DNA from 4 places in the Streptomyces sp. NPDC058239 genome. Region 4 is predicted to be linked to each of the others. Evidence: riboswitches for the same ligand, from Rfam matches in the RefSeq annotation. Region 4 holds a riboswitch; each other region holds the start of a gene.

Region 1 (3,962 bases), on a different contig from region 4:
GGGAAGAGTCGTAATGAAGCCTATTGCCCGAATTTGGCGCGGCGCTGTCGCCGATTGATCGGAAAAATTGCACCAGAGTCAGGCAATTGGTGCAGGTGTGAGTGAAGCGACAGGAAGTCGCACCTGCCTGCGGAGTGGTGATATGGCCGGGGCTAGGCTGCGGACCCATGGACGTACTCATCAATGTCTTCGTCGCCCTGCACATCATCGGTATCGCCTCGCTGCTGGGCGGTTTCCTGACCCAGATGAAGGCGATGGGCGCGGGCACGGCCCGGTTCGTCCCGGCGATGCTGCACGGCGCACTGACGATGCTGGTCACCGGTGTCGCGCTGGTCGGGCTCAACGAGGCCGACGACCACCACGTGAACAACATCAAGATCGGGGTCAAGCTGCTGCTCCTGGTCGTGATCCTCGCGCTCGTCTACGTCAAGCGGGACGAGGAGAAGGTCGACAAGGGCGCCTTCGCGGCGGTGGGCGGGCTGACGCTCGCCAACATCTTCATCGCCACGCTCTGGACCTGAGCCGGCCCGTGCCGCCCACGCTGCCGGACGGGCGTGGAATCCAAGCCCGTCCGGCAGCTGAAGACGCAAGGGCGTGAGCCGCTACGACGGTCGCACGCTGCCGTAGATCGGCATGTAGTAGATCGACTCCTCGCGCACATTCGCCCCCGGCTTCGGCGCGTGGATCATCATTCCGTCGCCCTTGTAGATGCCGACGTGGCTGATGTCGTCGTAGAAGAAGACGAGGTCGCCCGGCTGCAGATCCGCCGTCGCGATCCGGGTGCCTGTCTCCACCTGGTCCCAGGTGGTGCGCGGGAGGTCGACGCCCGCGGCCTTCCAGGCGGCCTGGGTGAGCCCGGAGCAGTCGTACGAGGACGGGCCCGTCGCGCCCCATACGTACGGCTTGCCGATCTGGGCCGCGGCGAAGGCGAGGGCCTTCTCCGCCTTGGTGGTGGCGCTGCTGCCCGAGCCGGTTCCGGTGCCCGTGCCCGTACCGCTGCCGGATTCCGCCTCCTTCGCGGCCTCCGCGGCCTTGCGGTCCGCCTCGGCCCTGGCGGCGGCCTGCTGCTGCGCCAGCTCCTCCGCCTTGCGCTTGGCCTCCGCCTCCTTCTTGCGCTCCAGCGCCGCGAGCCGCGCCTTCTCCTCGGCAGTCAGCTTCGACAGCATCGCGCGCGCGTCGCCCAGCTTCTTCTGGACGTTCTCCTTGCTGGTGCGCAGCGTGGTCTGTGTCGAGGTCAGCGTCTCCAGGCTCTGCACCGCTTCGGCACGCTTCTTCGACGCCTTGGCCTGCTGCGTACGGAAGTCCGTGACCGCCTTCTGCTGCTGACCGGTCATCCGGCTCATCAGCTGGCTCTGGTCGAAGTACGACTGCGGGTCGTCTGCCAGGAAGAAGGTGGCGCTCGGTGCGATGGAGCCGGTGCGGTACTGCGCGGCCGCGTAGGCGCCGAGCGTCCTGCGGGCGTCGTTGAGCTTGTCGGCGCGCTTCGCCACGTCCTCCAGCAGGGCGTCGACCTTGGCGCGCTGGGTGGCGGAGTTTTCCTTTGCCTGGTTGTACTGCTGGGTCGCGGTGCCCGCCTGCCGGTAGAGGTCGTCGACCTTCTTCTGGACGTCCTCGATGCTGGGCTTCGGGGCGGGGGCGGCCGTGGCGCTCTGTGTGGAGAGCAGGGTCACGGACGCCAGAGCCGCCGTGGTGAGCCCTACGGCCGGTGTGGTGGTGCGCACCCGGGTGCGCGGTTTGCGATGCGACGCCAAGGCCGGCATCTCCTTCCGTGGACCGCCTACCGGGTTAGCTGTCGGGTTCGGGCGGAACGGAAGGCTGCCCTACGGTCCGAGTGGGGGATAAGGACCGATTCACCCCGGTGCTGCGTGTGGGTCCCCGGTTCCGAACTCCCGTGAGGGCAGGCCGGATTCGGCGCGGGCGCCCGCTCGGCGTGGCTCGCCTCAGGGGGTACGGGCCGCCCGGTCGAGCACGCTAGCCAACCCGTGGTGCTGCTGTGAAGGTCGATGTTCGATATGCCCGATACATTTTCGTGACCTTGATGAAGTGGGGGTCGCGAGGGCCGACGACGGCCCGTATTCCCTTACGCGGCGTGGGTGCCCGCTGTCTTTGTGTGCCCGGCCGTCGGGTGCGGTTCGCCATGCGGCCGTCGTGTGTCGTTGCGGCGGCCTAGACTCGACAAGCGATGAGCAGCCTCTTTGACGACAGCTTCCTGGCCGGCCTCCAGCACTCGGAGGAAGAGCCCCCGCCGCCCCCCGAGGACTCCGCACCCGAAGCGGTGCCGGAGGACCTCTTCGCGGGCGTATTCGACGGGTCCCCGCCGCCCAGGGACGCGTATTACCGCGACGGCGCGCACCGCCCCGTCATCGACTCCGCGGCGCTCCTCGACGGGCTGAACACCGAGCAGCGCGCCGCCGTGGTCCACGCGGGCTCCCCGCTGCTCATCGTCGCCGGGGCGGGCTCCGGAAAGACCCGGGTGCTGACCCACCGGATCGCCCACCTCCTCGCCGAGCGCGGGGTGCACCCCGGCCAGATCCTGGCGATCACCTTCACCAACAAGGCCGCGGGCGAGATGAAGGAGCGCGTCGAGCAACTCGTCGGACCGCGCGCCAACGCCATGTGGGTCATGACCTTCCACAGCGCGTGCGTACGCATCCTGCGCCGCGAGTCGAAGAAGCTCGGCTTCACCTCGTCGTTCTCGATCTACGACGCCGCCGACTCCAAGCGCCTGATGGCCCTGGTCTGCCGCGATCTCGACCTCGACCCGAAGCGCTTCCCGCCGAAGGCGTTCACGGCCAAGGTCTCCAACCTGAAGAACGAGCTGATCGACGAGGAGACCTTCGCCGGTCAGGCCGCGGACGGCTTCGAGAAGACCCTCGCCCAGGCCTACGCGATGTACCAGTCCCGGCTGCGCGAGGCCAACGCGCTGGACTTCGACGACATCATCATGACGACGGTCCATCTGCTCCAGGCCTTCCCCGACGTCGCCGAGCACTACCGCCGCCGCTTCCGGCACGTCCTGGTCGACGAGTACCAGGACACCAACCACGCCCAGTACACCCTCGTGCGCGAACTGGTCGGCCCGGCCGGCGAGGGCGACGCCCCCGCCGAGCTGTGCGTCGTCGGTGACGCGGACCAGTCGATCTACGCCTTCCGCGGCGCGACCATCCGCAACATCCTCCAGTTCGAGGAGGACTACCCGAACGCGACCACGATCCTCCTGGAGCAGAACTACCGCTCCACGCAGACGATCCTGTCCGCCGCCAACGCGGTCATCGAGCGCAACGAGAGCCGCCGCCCCAAGAACCTCTGGACGAACGCCGGCACGGGCGCCCGGATCACCGGCTATGTCGCCGACACCGAGCACGACGAGGCGCAGTTCGTCGCCGACGAGATCGACCGGCTGACCGACGCGGGCGATGCCAAGGCGGGCGACGTCGCGATCTTCTACCGTACGAACGCGCAGTCCCGTGTCTTCGAAGAGATCTTCATCCGCGTCGGACTGCCGTACAAGGTCGTCGGCGGCGTGCGCTTCTACGAGCGCAAGGAGGTCCGGGACGTCCTGGCCTACCTCCGGGTCCTCGCCAACCCCGAGGACACCGTCCCGCTGCGCCGCATCCTCAATGTGCCCAAGCGCGGCATCGGCGACCGTGCCGAGGCGATGATCGACGCGCTCTCCATGCGCGAGAAGATCACCTTCCCGCAGGCGCTGCGCCGGGTCGACGAGGCGTACGGCATGGCGGCCCGGTCGGCCAACGCCGTCAAGCGGTTCAACACGCTGATGGAGGAGCTGCGCACGATCGTCGAGTCCGGTGCGGGCCCGGCGGTGGTTCTGGAGGCAGTGCTGGAGCGCACCGGCTACCTCGCCGAGCTTCAGGCATCCACCGACCCGCAGGACGAGACCCGCATCGAGAACCTTCAGGAACTCGCCGCTGTCGCCCTCGAATTCGAGCAGGAGCGGGGGG
Region 2 (3,962 bases), on a different contig from region 4:
TCCGGAAGGCCGGGCCGCCCCGCGTCAGGCGGATGCCTCGGTGAGGTCCGCCAGCTCCTGCTCGGTCAGCGAGAGGTCGGCGACGGCCACCAGCGCGGGCAGCTGCTCGACCGTACGGGCCGAGGCGATCGGCGCGGCGACGGTCGGCCGGGAAGCGAGCCACGCAAGCGCGACGGTCGCGATCTCCGCGTCGCGCTCCCGGGCGACCTTGTCGAGTGCTGCCAGGACCTTCTGTCCCCGCTCCGACTCCAGGTACTGACCGGCCCTTTCGGCCCGCGCGCTCTCCACCGAAGCACCCGGACGGTACTTGCCGGTGAGGAAGCCGGAGGCCAGGGAGAAGTACGGGACGGCGGCGAGCCCGGCCCGGGCGGCCGTGTCCTGGAGCTCTCCCTCATACGTGTCGCGGGAGACCAGGTTGTAGTGCGGCTGCAGGGCGACGTAACGGGCCAGCCCCTCGCGCTCCGAGAAGTCCAGGGACGCCTGGAGCCGCTCGGGGCTGATGTTGGAGGCGCCGATCTCCCGGACCTTGCCCTCCTTCACCAGCTGGTCGAGGGCGGTGATGATCTCCTCGACCGGGACGGTCTCGTCGTCGAAGTGCGTGTAGTACAGATCGATGTGGTCGGTGCCGAGCCGGCGCAGCGACTCCTCGGCCGCGGCCTTGATGTTCGCGGCGGAGAGCCCCTTGTACGAGGGGTGGGCGCCGACCTTGGTGGCGACGACGATGTCGGAACGGTTGGAGCGTGCCGCGAGCCACTTGCCGATGACGGTCTCCGACTCGCCGCCCTCGTTGCCCGGGATCCAGGCGGAGTAGGCGTCGGCGGTATCGATGAAGTTGCCGCCCGCCGCGGTGTAGGCGTCCAGCACGGCGAACGACTGCGCCTCGTCGGCGGTCCAGCCGAAGACGTTGCCGCCGAGGGCGAGCGGAAAGACCTGGAGGCCGGAAGGGCCCAGCTTACGAAGAGAAGTCATAACTGGATCAACGGATTCCGGCAGGTCCGCTATTCCGGCAGACCGGCAGCCCTGACGTCGGGGGGTGAGCGTCAGGACTGCCGGGGTTCAACGGCCTGTGAATGGGCTCGGATCACGAAGGCCGGGAGGCGGCCGGCGGATCAGGGGTTGAGGCCCTTGTCGCGCAGCCAGGCCATCGGGTCGATGCCCGTACCGTCGGGGGTGTGGACCTCCAGGTGGAGGTGCGGGCCCGTGACATTGCCGGTCGCACCGACCCGGCCGATGGTCTCACCGGTGGTGACCTTCTGGCCGACACTGACGCCGATCGAGGACTGGTGGCAGAACCACAGCTCCGTACCGTCCTCGAGCTCCAGCACCGTGCGGTAGCCGTACGAACCGGACCAGCCTGCCGACTTGATGGTGCCGCCGTGTACGGCCTTGATCGGGGTGCCGGTCGGCGCCGCGAAGTCGAGGCCGGTGTGGTAGCCGGAGGACCACATCGAGCCGGCCTGGCCGAAGGTCGAGGTGATCGTGTACGAGGAGGTCGGGATGGCGTAGCTGGCGGCGAGCTTGGCGAGCCGCAGGGCCTCTGCCTTCGCCTTGGCTTCCTCCTCCGCCTTCTTCTTCTCGGCGGCGGCCTTGGCCTCGGCCGCGTCCTGCTGCTTCTTGGCCTCGGCGGCGGCCTTCTCCGCGGCCGCCTTCTCCTGGGCCGCCTTGGCCTCGGCGTCGGCGGCGTCCTGCTGCTGCTCGGCCTGCTGGAGGATGCGGGCGCGGAGTGCCTCGCCCGCGTCCGCCGTGCCCTGCTCGGCCTCGGCGGTGGTGAGGCCGGCGGTGGTGAGCGGGGCGGCAGCGACGGCGGCGGCCTTGTCGGCATCGGACTCGCCGGAGAACAGGGAGCCCACGCCGGGAAGGGACTTGGCGTCGGGGAGGTTGTCCGAGATGGAGTCGGGAAGGGAGATGGAGACCGGCGGCTTGCTCTGCGCGGTGGCCATGCCGCCCGCGCCGACTGCCGCGATGACACCGACCCCGAGCACCGTGGAGCTACGGGCAAGTCCGTTGCGCTGCTTGGCGACGCGATGCTTGCCGCGTACGGGGCGGACGGACTCCTCGGTGGGGTTCCACTCGTCCCAGCTTCTGTCGGGCTCGCCGTTGACGTCGGCGCGGAATTCGCTGCCGAACTCACCGGCGAAGTCGCCGCCCGTCTCGGCGCCGAACGCCGTTCCCGTCCCGGTGGTTCCGTAGTCGGAGCCGAAATCGGATCCGAAGTCGGCACCGAAGTCGGAACTGAACTCGGGGTTGAACCGAGAGGGGGCCTCGGGGGCAGGCTTGTTGGACGCCACGGGGGCGCACTCCTTTCCTTCCTTCTCGCCTACCGGGTTAGCTGACGGGTTCGGAGCAGGAAGGTCTCCTACGGGCCCCTCTGCCTCTCACGAGACACAGGTGTCCGATTCACCCCATGTAGGTGGTTCCCCGGTTCCCTTGCGGAATTCGGCGCTCGCGCACGGTGCCGCCACTGACGACGGCTGGGACGACCGCGCTGCGTTATCGAACGTTAATAGACACACGGGTCTGATTCCAAGCTGTTCCCACTGATCGTTCAGGTCTTTGGCCTGGACTTTACGGGACACAACCGGGTGGAATCGGACGAGTTGATCGACCCTCAGCCATTACCCGGTTTCTGACGTTGCGTCAAATGTTATGCGGAGCGACGCCTTTCGGTTACGTACGGTGGCATCCCGGACCGAGGCCGCGCCCCAGGCCGCGCGAGACACTCGACCCGCGCGAGACACCCGACCCGCACGAAGCACCCGATCCACACGAAGCACCCGCCCCACCCGTCACGTCGTTTCCTGGCCCACGATCTTCACGGTCCTGCGCCGGTCCGGCTGCCCCTCTGCGGGACGTACGACCGCGAGCAGCGCCATGTCGTCGGTCGTCTCACCGCCCGTGTGCAGCCGCACGTCATCGGTCAGCGCGGACAGCAGCTCCTCGGGCCCCGGAAAGATCCGCCCGCGCAACCGGGCCGCCGGGTCGTAGAAGACCCCGTCCGAGTTCCGCGCCTCGGAGAGACCGTCGGTGTACAGGAGCAGAGTCGTCCCCGCCGGCAGATCCCACTCGTCCGCCCGGTCGGGCCACACCCCCAGGTCCATCCCGAGCGGCAGCGCCGGCACCGTGGACCCCAGCACCTCCACCGCCCCGTCCGGGTGCAGCAGGATCGGCTCGGGGTGACCGCGGTTGACGATCCGCACCCGGGACACCCCGGACGGGATCTCGGCCAGTACGGCCGTGATGAAGCCCTCGACCGCGTCCAGCCCGCCCCTCGCCCCCTCCCGCGCCAGCGCCCGCTCCAGCCGCTGCGCCACGCCCTCCAGCGAACGCTCCTGCTCGGCCGCCTCCCGGAACGCCCCGATGACCACCGCCACCGACTCCACGGCGTCGAGCCCCTTCCCCCGTACGTCCCCGACCACCAGACGCACCCCCTGCGGGGTGTCCGCCACGGCGAACAGATCTCCGCCGACGAACTCGTCAGCCTGCGCCGCCTCGTACCGCGCCGCCACATGCAGCCCGCCGATCCGGTCGGACGGCTTCGGCAGCACCGCCCGCATGGCGGTCTCCGCGATGACCCGCGCGGAGGCCAGTTGCTCATTGCCGCGCCGTACGACCGTGTTGATCACGACCGCGAGGACCGAGACGGTGGCCAGGGTGAGCAGCTCGATCAACGGCACGACCAACGGCAACGGGTTGCTGTACAGCCGCAGCACGGTGACGGCCAGCATCGAGGCGATGCCGGTACAGATGGTGCTGGGCAGCGAGAAGAACGGCGCGGCGATCAGCGGGGCCGCCACGAACAGCGGAATGGCAGTGAAGACCGGCGGGGTGAAGAGATCGAACACCAGCCCGCCGAGGATCATCAGGGCGGGCAGCATGCGGACGAACCGCCGGGAACGGGTGCCACCCTCGGCATGTCTGCCGCGCCGCTTCAGCCGCTTCCACACCTGTGGTCTCCTGCCCGG
Region 3 (3,962 bases), on a different contig from region 4:
GAGAGTCCGGAGAGACGGGCCAGTTCGTGACGGGCCAGGTCCATCTCGTCGAGGATCCGCCGTGCGCGTCCGACCAGCAGCTCACCGGCGGCCGTGAGGCGGGCCCCTCGGTGGTGGCGCACCAGCAGTGCGGCGCCCGCCTCCCGCTCCAGCTTGGCGATCTGCTGGGAGAGCGCGGGCGCGGTGTAGCCGAGCCGGGCGGCGGCCCGGGTGATCGATCCGGCCTCCGCGACCGCCACCAGCGCCGCGAGTCGTGTCGGGTCGTACATTAAGCGTTCCTTTTGGCAGACCCAGAATATTGCAAGTACACGCTAAAGGCTCCGCCGGGCCAGGGTGGACCCATGGACGCACAATTGATCGCCTTCATCGGGGTCGCCGCCGGAATGGTCGCGCTGCCGGGCGCGGACTTCACCGTCGTCGTACGCAACGCGCTCGCCTCCCGGTCAGCGGGGGTGGCGACCGCGCTGGGTGTTGCCGGCGGACTCCTCGTGCACACCGCGCTGGCCGTCGCCGGGCTTGCCGCTGTGCTGGTGACGCTGCCCGTACTGTTCCGCACCGTTCAGCTGCTCGGCGGGGCCTACGTCCTCTACCTCGGCATCAGCGCCCTGTACGCGGCGCGGCGGCGCACCACGGGCAGGGCGGGCGAGGCCGAGGGCGAACCAGCAGGGCAGGGAACCGTACGCGCACTGCGGCAGGGCTTCCTCACCAACGCCCTGAATCCCAAGGCGCCGGTGCTCTTCCTGAGTCTGCTGCCGCAGTTCGTTCGCGACGGGCAGCCGCCGCTCCCGAGGACCTTGCTGCTCGCAATGATCGTGGTGCTGCTTGCGCTGATCTGGTTCCCAGCCGTGGCCCTCCTGGTGGACCGGCTGGGCCGGTGGCTGCGCCGGCCGCGTGCCGCCCGCGCAATCGAGGGCGGCAGCGGGTTGGCGCTCACCGGTCTGGGGCTGGTGCTGGTGTCCGGTCCCCTGTTGCACTGAGTATCGAGCGGGTCAGCGGCGCAGACCATGGCCTGTCCGGCGGATCACGGCCGGGGGCGCGTGCCCGATCCGCCGGACAGACATCAGCGGACCCGCCCGTAGTAGACGCTCTTCGTCCAGATCTTCTCCAGCCGGACCACCGCGCCGGTCCTCGGCGAGTGCCAGATCCTGCCCTTACCGGCGTAGATCCCCACGTGGTAGATGCTGCGGCCGTAATGGAAGAAGACCAGGTCGCCGCGGTGCCTGTGCGAGGCCGAGATATGGCGGGTCTTGTTGTACTGCTGCTGGGCCGTGCGCGGGAGCTTCTTGCCCGCCTTCTTGAACGAATAGACCGTCAGACCCGAGCAGTCGAAGCGGTTGGGGCCGGTGGCCCCCCATCCGTACGGCGATCCCTTCTTCGACGCGGCGATGTTGAGTGCCTTCATCGAGAGAGTCGCTGCCTGGGCTTGCGTCGTGGCGCCAGGGGCGAGCATCGTGCCGCCGACGGCGGCCAGTGTCAGAACCGAGGCCGTGCCGGCCCGGGCGAGCAGAGACGGGACATGAACCTGCGCAGCCATGCGCAACCCTTCGTCAGCCGCCTGTGAAGGATGACCTGTCGGGTTCGGGCTGGCGAAGTTGCCCGGCCGCGCTCGGCGGCTTCACCCCAAGGGTCGATGGGTGTTCCGGTCGACCCGTTGTGCTCGGGTCCTCCACTCCTGCCGATCCACTTCTGTCGACCAGGCATCCGGACGGCGGCAGGACTCGGCGTCCGCCCGGACCGCCCCGCCGCGGTGGCGGGGGCTTGTCGTCCCAGGGATCTTGACGCACCGACTGCCGGATTTCCGAGGGGAAGCGACGATATGCGAGTCTCCTCACGAATGACCCGTTTGGGTGTGGCTGATGATTTCGAAGACCGTGCAGGTCGCTCGGACCGGTCTCGTACCAGGGGTGGAATGACGGATTCTGCTCACTGCCCTCGCGAAAAAAGCAAGTTGAGATGTCGCTCGCGCGGGGGAATCCCTACGCCGAACGAGCTAGGAATTTCGATTTGCCTGCCGGGCGTGTCGCGCAGGGGAGTTGAGCGAGGTCCGCCGGAGTCGGGGTCGGAGCGGGTTGAGCAAACTCCGTCGGAGGTGAAGACAGGGGGAGTTGGGCGGACCCGGCCGGGGCCCAAGACGCAGTGGGCCGATCAACTCGCCTGAGCGGGGGGTACGGTGACACGTCCGGCCCGCCGTTCCCCGTCCAGCACGCGCAGCGCCCGCGCCAAGGTGGCGGCGTGGATCTGCGCCTCGCCGCGCTCATGCATCAATGCGAGGGCGTCCCGCAGCGCGCTCGCCCGTGAGGCCAGTGCCTGCGCGGCGCGCAGTGCACCGTAGGTGTCGCTGCCGCGGGCCGGGTTGATCCGGCCCAGTTGGTCCAGGACTTCGAGGTAGCAGTCGATGAAATCCCCCTCGGCGCGCGTCAGTGCGGGGAGCGGCGGCAACTCCGGTGGCTGCATCGGGCGTTCACCTCGCGCTGTGCGGCGGGAGTGACGACTTCCGGTTCTCCATGATGTGGTCCACCAGACCGTACGCCTTGGCGCCCGCCGCGTCGAGGATGAGGTCGCGCTCGATGTCGGTGGTGATCTGCTCTGCGCTGCGGCCCGTGTGACGGGCCAACAGTGTGGTGATCATCTTGCGGACCCGCTCCAATTCCTGTGCCTCGATCTCCAGATCGGACGGCTGGCCCTGAACCGGCTCGGTCAGTTCGGGCTGCTGCACGACGACCCTGGCGCCGGGCAGTGCGTGCCGCCGGCCGGGAGCGCCCGCGGCGAGCAGCGCGGATGCGCAGGAACCGGCCTGGCCGAGGCAGTAGGTCTCCACCTCGCAGGTGAGGTACTGCATCGTGTCGTAGATCGCGGACATGGCTCCGAACGAGCCGCCGGGGGAGTTGATGTAGAGCGAGACGGGCCGGTCCGGGGCGTCGTACTCCAGATACATGAACTGGGCGATCAGATCGGTGGCCGCGGTGTCGTCGACCGGGGTGCCGAGGAAGACGATCCGTTCGGCGAGCAGCTTGGAGTACGGATCGAGGGTGCGGATCCCGTTGGTCGTGCGCTCGGTGAACTCGGGCAGCACGTGACGGGCGGCGGGGCGGAACAACATGGCGTTGCCTTTCCTCCGGGGCTGTACGGGGCTCTGCACAAGCATCTGTAAAAAATGTACAGGACGTACAGAAGGTTGTGATGGAGGCATGATCCTAGTGATCCACAAAAGCCCCAGTTCAGAGGCTGTTTTGGCTGTTCGCTGAGGGCGGATATCTCACAATCTCTAGACGTCTTGCTCGTCAGGCTGCTTCGTCTTCACTGAAACCGAGTAGAGAAGTGAGGTGGTCCGAGGCGGCGCGGAGGTCCTCGGGGCTCGGGTGGACGTACATCCGCTTGGTGAAGTTGGCGTTGGCATGCCCGGCCCATGCGGCGAGGACGACGTCCGGCACGCCGTTGACGGCAAGAAACGTGAGGCACCAGCGACGTGCGTCGTAGAGCTGGACCTTCCGCAGCTTCAGCTTCCGCTGCAGGGAGTACGGGGCCTCACGGAGGTCTCGAGTCGTGAGCGGCTGGCCGAGGGCCACGATGAGTCACGCCTGGTCGACCACCGCCTGAAAGTGACCGAGGCATCTGAAAGTGGCAGCGCACCCCGCAGGTAACGTCACCCATTGAGGTGATTTCTGGCACTCGCGTTGCGGCCCCTTTCAGAGCCGAGCCGTCCGGCCTGCGTCCGCGGGCTCCGCATAGCGGTGGAGGCACGGAGCCCGAGACGGCGACGAGTTGCCCCGCCGCTGCGTCGGCAGTGCGACTGCTTCCCTGCCGACGTCCGGCAGCGGCCGCACTCGCCAACGCCCACCCTTCCCGCGATCGACCCGGTGTACAGGATCTCGCCCCGCCCGGGGCGCCGCTGCTGATGGCCAATTACATCCGGCCCCGCCCGGACCGTCCGAGGACGGCAGGCGCTTGCCGGCTGCCGCCCA
Region 4 (3,962 bases):
GCAGCGCGCCCTCGCCGAGCGCGCCGCCGCGATGGGCGTCGAGCTGTTCGTCGTGGACGACGCGTGGTTCGGGCAGCGCACCAGCGACCGCGCCGGGCTCGGCGACTGGACGCCGAATCCGGACCGCTTTCCCGGCGGACTGAAGCCGCTCGCCGACGAAGTGCACGGACTCGGCATGCAGTTCGGTATCTGGGTCGAGCCGGAAATGGTCAATGCCGACAGCGATCTCTATCGCGCACACCCCGACTGGGTGCAGCATTTCCCGGGACGGGCGCGGACCGAGTTCCGCAATCAACTCGTGCTCAATCTGGCCCGCACCGATGTGCAGGACTATCTGTGGGAGCAACTGGACACACTGCTCTCCAGTGCGCCCGTCGACTATGTGAAATGGGACTTCAACCGCTGCTTCACCGACGCGGGCTGGCCGGGTGAGGAGTATCAGCAGAAGCTCTGGATCGAGCACGTGGACGCCCTGTACGCGCTGATCGACCGGCTCCGGGCCGCGCACCCCACCGTTGCCTTCGAGTCGTGCTCGGGCGGCGGCGGCCGGATCGACCTGGGGATTCTGTCCCGCACGGACCAGGTGTGGACCTCGGACAACACCGACCCGCTCGACCGCCTCACCATCCAGGAGGGCTTCGGTCAGATCCATCCGGCCCGGGTGATGGCAGCCTGGGTCACCGACAGCCCGAATATCCAGCTCAACGACAGGGTCAGCTCACTGCGGTTCCGTTTCGTGAGCGCGATGGCCGGTGTGCTCGGGGTCGGTGGGGACCTCACCGACTGGAGCGAGGACGAGCTGGCCGAGGCGCGGACCTGGGTGGACCTCTACAAGGAGATCCGGCCGGTGGTGCAGCACGGCGCGCTGTACCGGCTGCGCGCCCCGCGTGGCGGACTCAGCGCGGTCCAGTACGTCCACGGGGACGAGACCGTGGTCCTGATGTGGCTGGAGGCACAGAGGTACGGGGAGCGGCCCCCGGCCCTGCGGTTGCGCGGGATCGACCCCGCAGCGACATACACCTGCCTGGACACCGGGGCGGTTCACCACGGTTCGGTACTGCTGCATCAGGGGCTGCACACCGGGCTTCGGGGGGATCTCGATGCGCGGGTGCTGAGGCTCCGACGCGAACGATGAGCGCGATATGTCCGCAATGGGTGTATTTGGCTGAATGTGCCCCGCTTGTACGGGAGATGGTCGCCCCCTCGTGAGCGGAATCATATCCGTGACGGTGTGTGCCGGCGGGGCGGTCGGGCATTCCGTGCGCGGTGCGGAAAGCCAAGATCCTTAATCCACGGAGTGTGACCGGAATTCCGTGCCGATTTCCGAGCGCGGATTCCGGTACGGAACCAGTCACTTGTTATCGCCGTCCCGACTCGCTTACGGTCACCGTCAATCCGGACGGACCGCCTAGTCCTGCCGCCGACCGGAATTCGCACCCACTCATCGCGTGGCAGGAGCGGGGGAACCAGGTAGGCCGCCGATCGGAGAAATCCGGCCGGCTAGGGGTGAAGTCGCGCTCAGCGCGGCCGGGCATCTCCAGCCCGAACCCGACAGCTCACCTCGCAGGCGCCGGAGAGGAAGCACGTCATGCCCATATCGGGTAAGCACCGTCGTACGAAGTCCGGCATCATCGCCCGTGGCGTCGCCGCCGCAGGCGCCGGTGGTGCTGTCATCGCACTGCCGCTGCTCGGCGCCACCGGTGCTCACGCCGCGTCGCAGTCGGCCCCGACCGCCGTGCCGCAGTCGGCCTCCGCCGCCACGCACTCCGCCCCGGCCAAGCCGGTCGCGCAGAAGCAGGCCGCCACCACGACGTACTCCGTGGTCTCCGGCGACTACCTGTCGAAGATCGCCACCGAGCACAAGGTCAAGGGCGGCTGGCAGAAGCTGTACCAGGACAACCGCAAGGTCGTCGGTGAAGACCCCGGCCTGATCCTCCCGGGCATGAAGCTGACGCTCGGCGGCAAGGCGTCGGGTGACGCCGCGTCCACCGGTGCCGGCACGGGTGCGGCCCTCCCGTCGAAGGCCCTCTCGGTGCCCTCGTCGGTCGTGGAGAAGTCCGCCCCGGCCAAGTCCGCCCCGGCCAAGGTCTCGACGGTCACGGAGTCCAAGACCTCCGCCCCGGCCGGCCAGAGCAACAGCTCCGGCTACAGCCACCCGGTTCCCGGCAACCACACCACCGGATACCGCGCCTCCGGCTCCAACTGGTCCAGCGGCAGCCACACCGGCATCGACTTCCCCGTCTTCACCGGCACCAGTGTGAAGGCCATCACCTCCGGCACCGTCGTCACCGCCGGCTGGGGCGGCGCGTACGGCAACCAGGTTGTCATCAAGCACGCCGACGGCCACTACTCGCAGTACGGTCACCTGTCCTCGATCTCCGTCTCCGCGGGCCAGGCCGTGAGCACCGGTCAGCAGATCGGCCTCTCCGGCGCCACCGGCAACGCCACCGGCCCGCACCTGCACTTCGAGGTCCGCACGGGCCCGGCGTACGGCTCGGACATCGACCCGATCGCCTTCCTGGCTTCGCACGGCATCTACGTCTGAGCCGGACGAGCGGGCAGTTGAGCAACAAAGCATGAACTGAGCAACACAGAAGGGGCGGTGCGCGGCGGCGCACCGCCCCTTCTGCTTATTCCCCCTTTACCAAAAACTGACCGGGTGGTCTATCTCACCACCCGTCAACCCCTTATTGCGGTCGCGTAGGTCACATTCGGCGGTGCAGGATAAGCGTTTGTGGCAGACGATTCGAGAAAAAATCAACGTGGCGTCATCAACCGACATGGCGTCATCGGGTCGTACGCAGCGATTGGCGACAGCTTCACCGAGGGAGTCGGCGACCCCGGCCCGGACGGAACCTTCGTCGGCTGGGCAGACCGTTTCGCGGTACTTCTCGCGGACCAGCTCCCGGACCCCGATGCGGGGACGAGTACCGAAGGCTCCACTCACGGGAATTTCAGGTACGCCAATCTCGCCGTACGCGGACGCCTCCTCGACCAGATCGTCGAGGAGCAGGTGCCGCGCGCCAAGGAGCTCGCACCCGATCTGGTGAGCTTCTGCGCGGGCGGCAACGACATCATCAGGCCCGGCACCGACCCCGACGACGTGGCCGAGCGCTTCGAGCGGGCGGTCGCCGAGCTGACCGAATCGGTCGGCACCGTCCTGGTCACCACCGGCTTCGACACCCGAGGCGTTCCCGTGCTGCGCCATCTGCGCGGCAAGATCGCCACCTACACCGCCCATGTGCGGTCCATCGCCGACCGCTACGACTGCCCGGTCCTCGACCTGTGGTCGCTGCGGTCCGTCCAGGACAGGCGCGCCTGGGACGACGACCGGCTCCATCTGTCGCCCGAGGGACACACCAGGGTCGCGCTGCGCGCCGCCCAGGTCCTCGGCATCGATGTGCCGGCCGACCCAGACCAGGAATGGCCCCCGCAGGCACAGCGCGGAACGCTCGAAGTACGGCGCGACGACATCCACTGGGCGCGCGAGTACCTGGTCCCGTGGATCGGCCGGAGACTGCGCGGCGAGTCCTCCGGCGACCATGTCGAGGCGAAGCGGCCGGACCTCCTGCCGCTCTAGGCGGCGTCCGCCACCGTGGTGCCCTCGCTCGCCGGACGGCCTGGAGGTTCAGGCCCGTCCGGCGAGGGGCGACAACGGGGAAGCCGGTATCCGTTCCAGCACACCGCCCGCGAAGACGTCGTACAGCGGCAGCGTCTCCAGATGCACATAGCCGATATGGCAGTCGCAGACAGCCAGCGGGCAGGCCCGCGGGCCGAGAGAGCGCCGGTAGCTCCCGTCGTAGAGGTTGCCGAGCTCCGCCGGGACGAAATGGCAGCGCCGCACCGTGCCGTCACCATCCACCGAGATGACCGATTCGCCCGTCCGGCAGGGCAGCCCGGCCGACCGGTGCGGATGCCGGCTGTACGGGAAGAGCGGGTCGAGGGCCGTCCACCGATCTGCT

Evidence for each region. Region 4 has a riboswitch for cyclic di-AMP ahead of ACFVYE_RS31570 (peptidoglycan DD-metalloendopeptidase family protein). Riboswitches for the same ligand answer to the same signal wherever they lie in the genome.
Region 1: it holds a riboswitch for cyclic di-AMP, as region 4 does, so the genes downstream of both, ACFVYE_RS28580 (NlpC/P60 family protein) here and ACFVYE_RS31570 (peptidoglycan DD-metalloendopeptidase family protein) in region 4, are expected to answer to the same signal.
Region 2: it holds a riboswitch for cyclic di-AMP, as region 4 does, so the genes downstream of both, ACFVYE_RS23065 (M23 family metallopeptidase) here and ACFVYE_RS31570 (peptidoglycan DD-metalloendopeptidase family protein) in region 4, are expected to answer to the same signal.
Region 3: it holds a riboswitch for cyclic di-AMP, as region 4 does, so the genes downstream of both, ACFVYE_RS22205 (C40 family peptidase) here and ACFVYE_RS31570 (peptidoglycan DD-metalloendopeptidase family protein) in region 4, are expected to answer to the same signal.

What each region holds. Positions count from the first base shown of each region.
Region 1 covers NZ_JBHVWS010000031.1:88,473-92,434, forward strand. Annotated here, with positions in the region: gene ACFVYE_RS28575 (hypothetical protein) at 168-521, shown strand; gene ACFVYE_RS28580 (NlpC/P60 family protein) at 603-1,760, opposite strand; cyclic di-AMP (ydaO/yuaA leader) riboswitch at 1,759-1,924, opposite strand; gene pcrA (DNA helicase PcrA) at 2,183-3,962, shown strand, end outside.
Region 2 covers NZ_JBHVWS010000022.1:22,301-26,262, forward strand. Annotated here, with positions in the region: gene ACFVYE_RS23060 (aldo/keto reductase) at 25-969, opposite strand; gene ACFVYE_RS23065 (M23 family metallopeptidase) at 1,110-2,288, opposite strand; cyclic di-AMP (ydaO/yuaA leader) riboswitch at 2,300-2,452, opposite strand; gene ACFVYE_RS23070 (PP2C family protein-serine/threonine phosphatase) at 2,787-3,875, opposite strand.
Region 3 covers NZ_JBHVWS010000020.1:118,009-121,970, forward strand. Annotated here, with positions in the region: gene ACFVYE_RS22195 (LysR family transcriptional regulator) at 1-269, opposite strand, end outside; gene ACFVYE_RS22200 (LysE family translocator) at 342-977, shown strand; gene ACFVYE_RS22205 (C40 family peptidase) at 1,061-1,534, opposite strand; cyclic di-AMP (ydaO/yuaA leader) riboswitch at 1,538-1,710, opposite strand; gene ACFVYE_RS22210 (hypothetical protein) at 2,146-2,454, opposite strand; gene ACFVYE_RS22215 (ATP-dependent Clp protease proteolytic subunit) at 2,462-3,097, opposite strand; gene ACFVYE_RS22220 (hypothetical protein) at 3,282-3,566, opposite strand.
Region 4 covers NZ_JBHVWS010000038.1:6,694-10,655, forward strand. Annotated here, with positions in the region: gene ACFVYE_RS31565 (alpha-galactosidase) at 1-1,135, shown strand, start outside; cyclic di-AMP (ydaO/yuaA leader) riboswitch at 1,429-1,583, shown strand; gene ACFVYE_RS31570 (peptidoglycan DD-metalloendopeptidase family protein) at 1,589-2,545, shown strand; gene ACFVYE_RS31575 (SGNH/GDSL hydrolase family protein) at 2,735-3,580, shown strand; gene ACFVYE_RS31580 (STM4011 family radical SAM protein) at 3,629-3,962, opposite strand, start outside.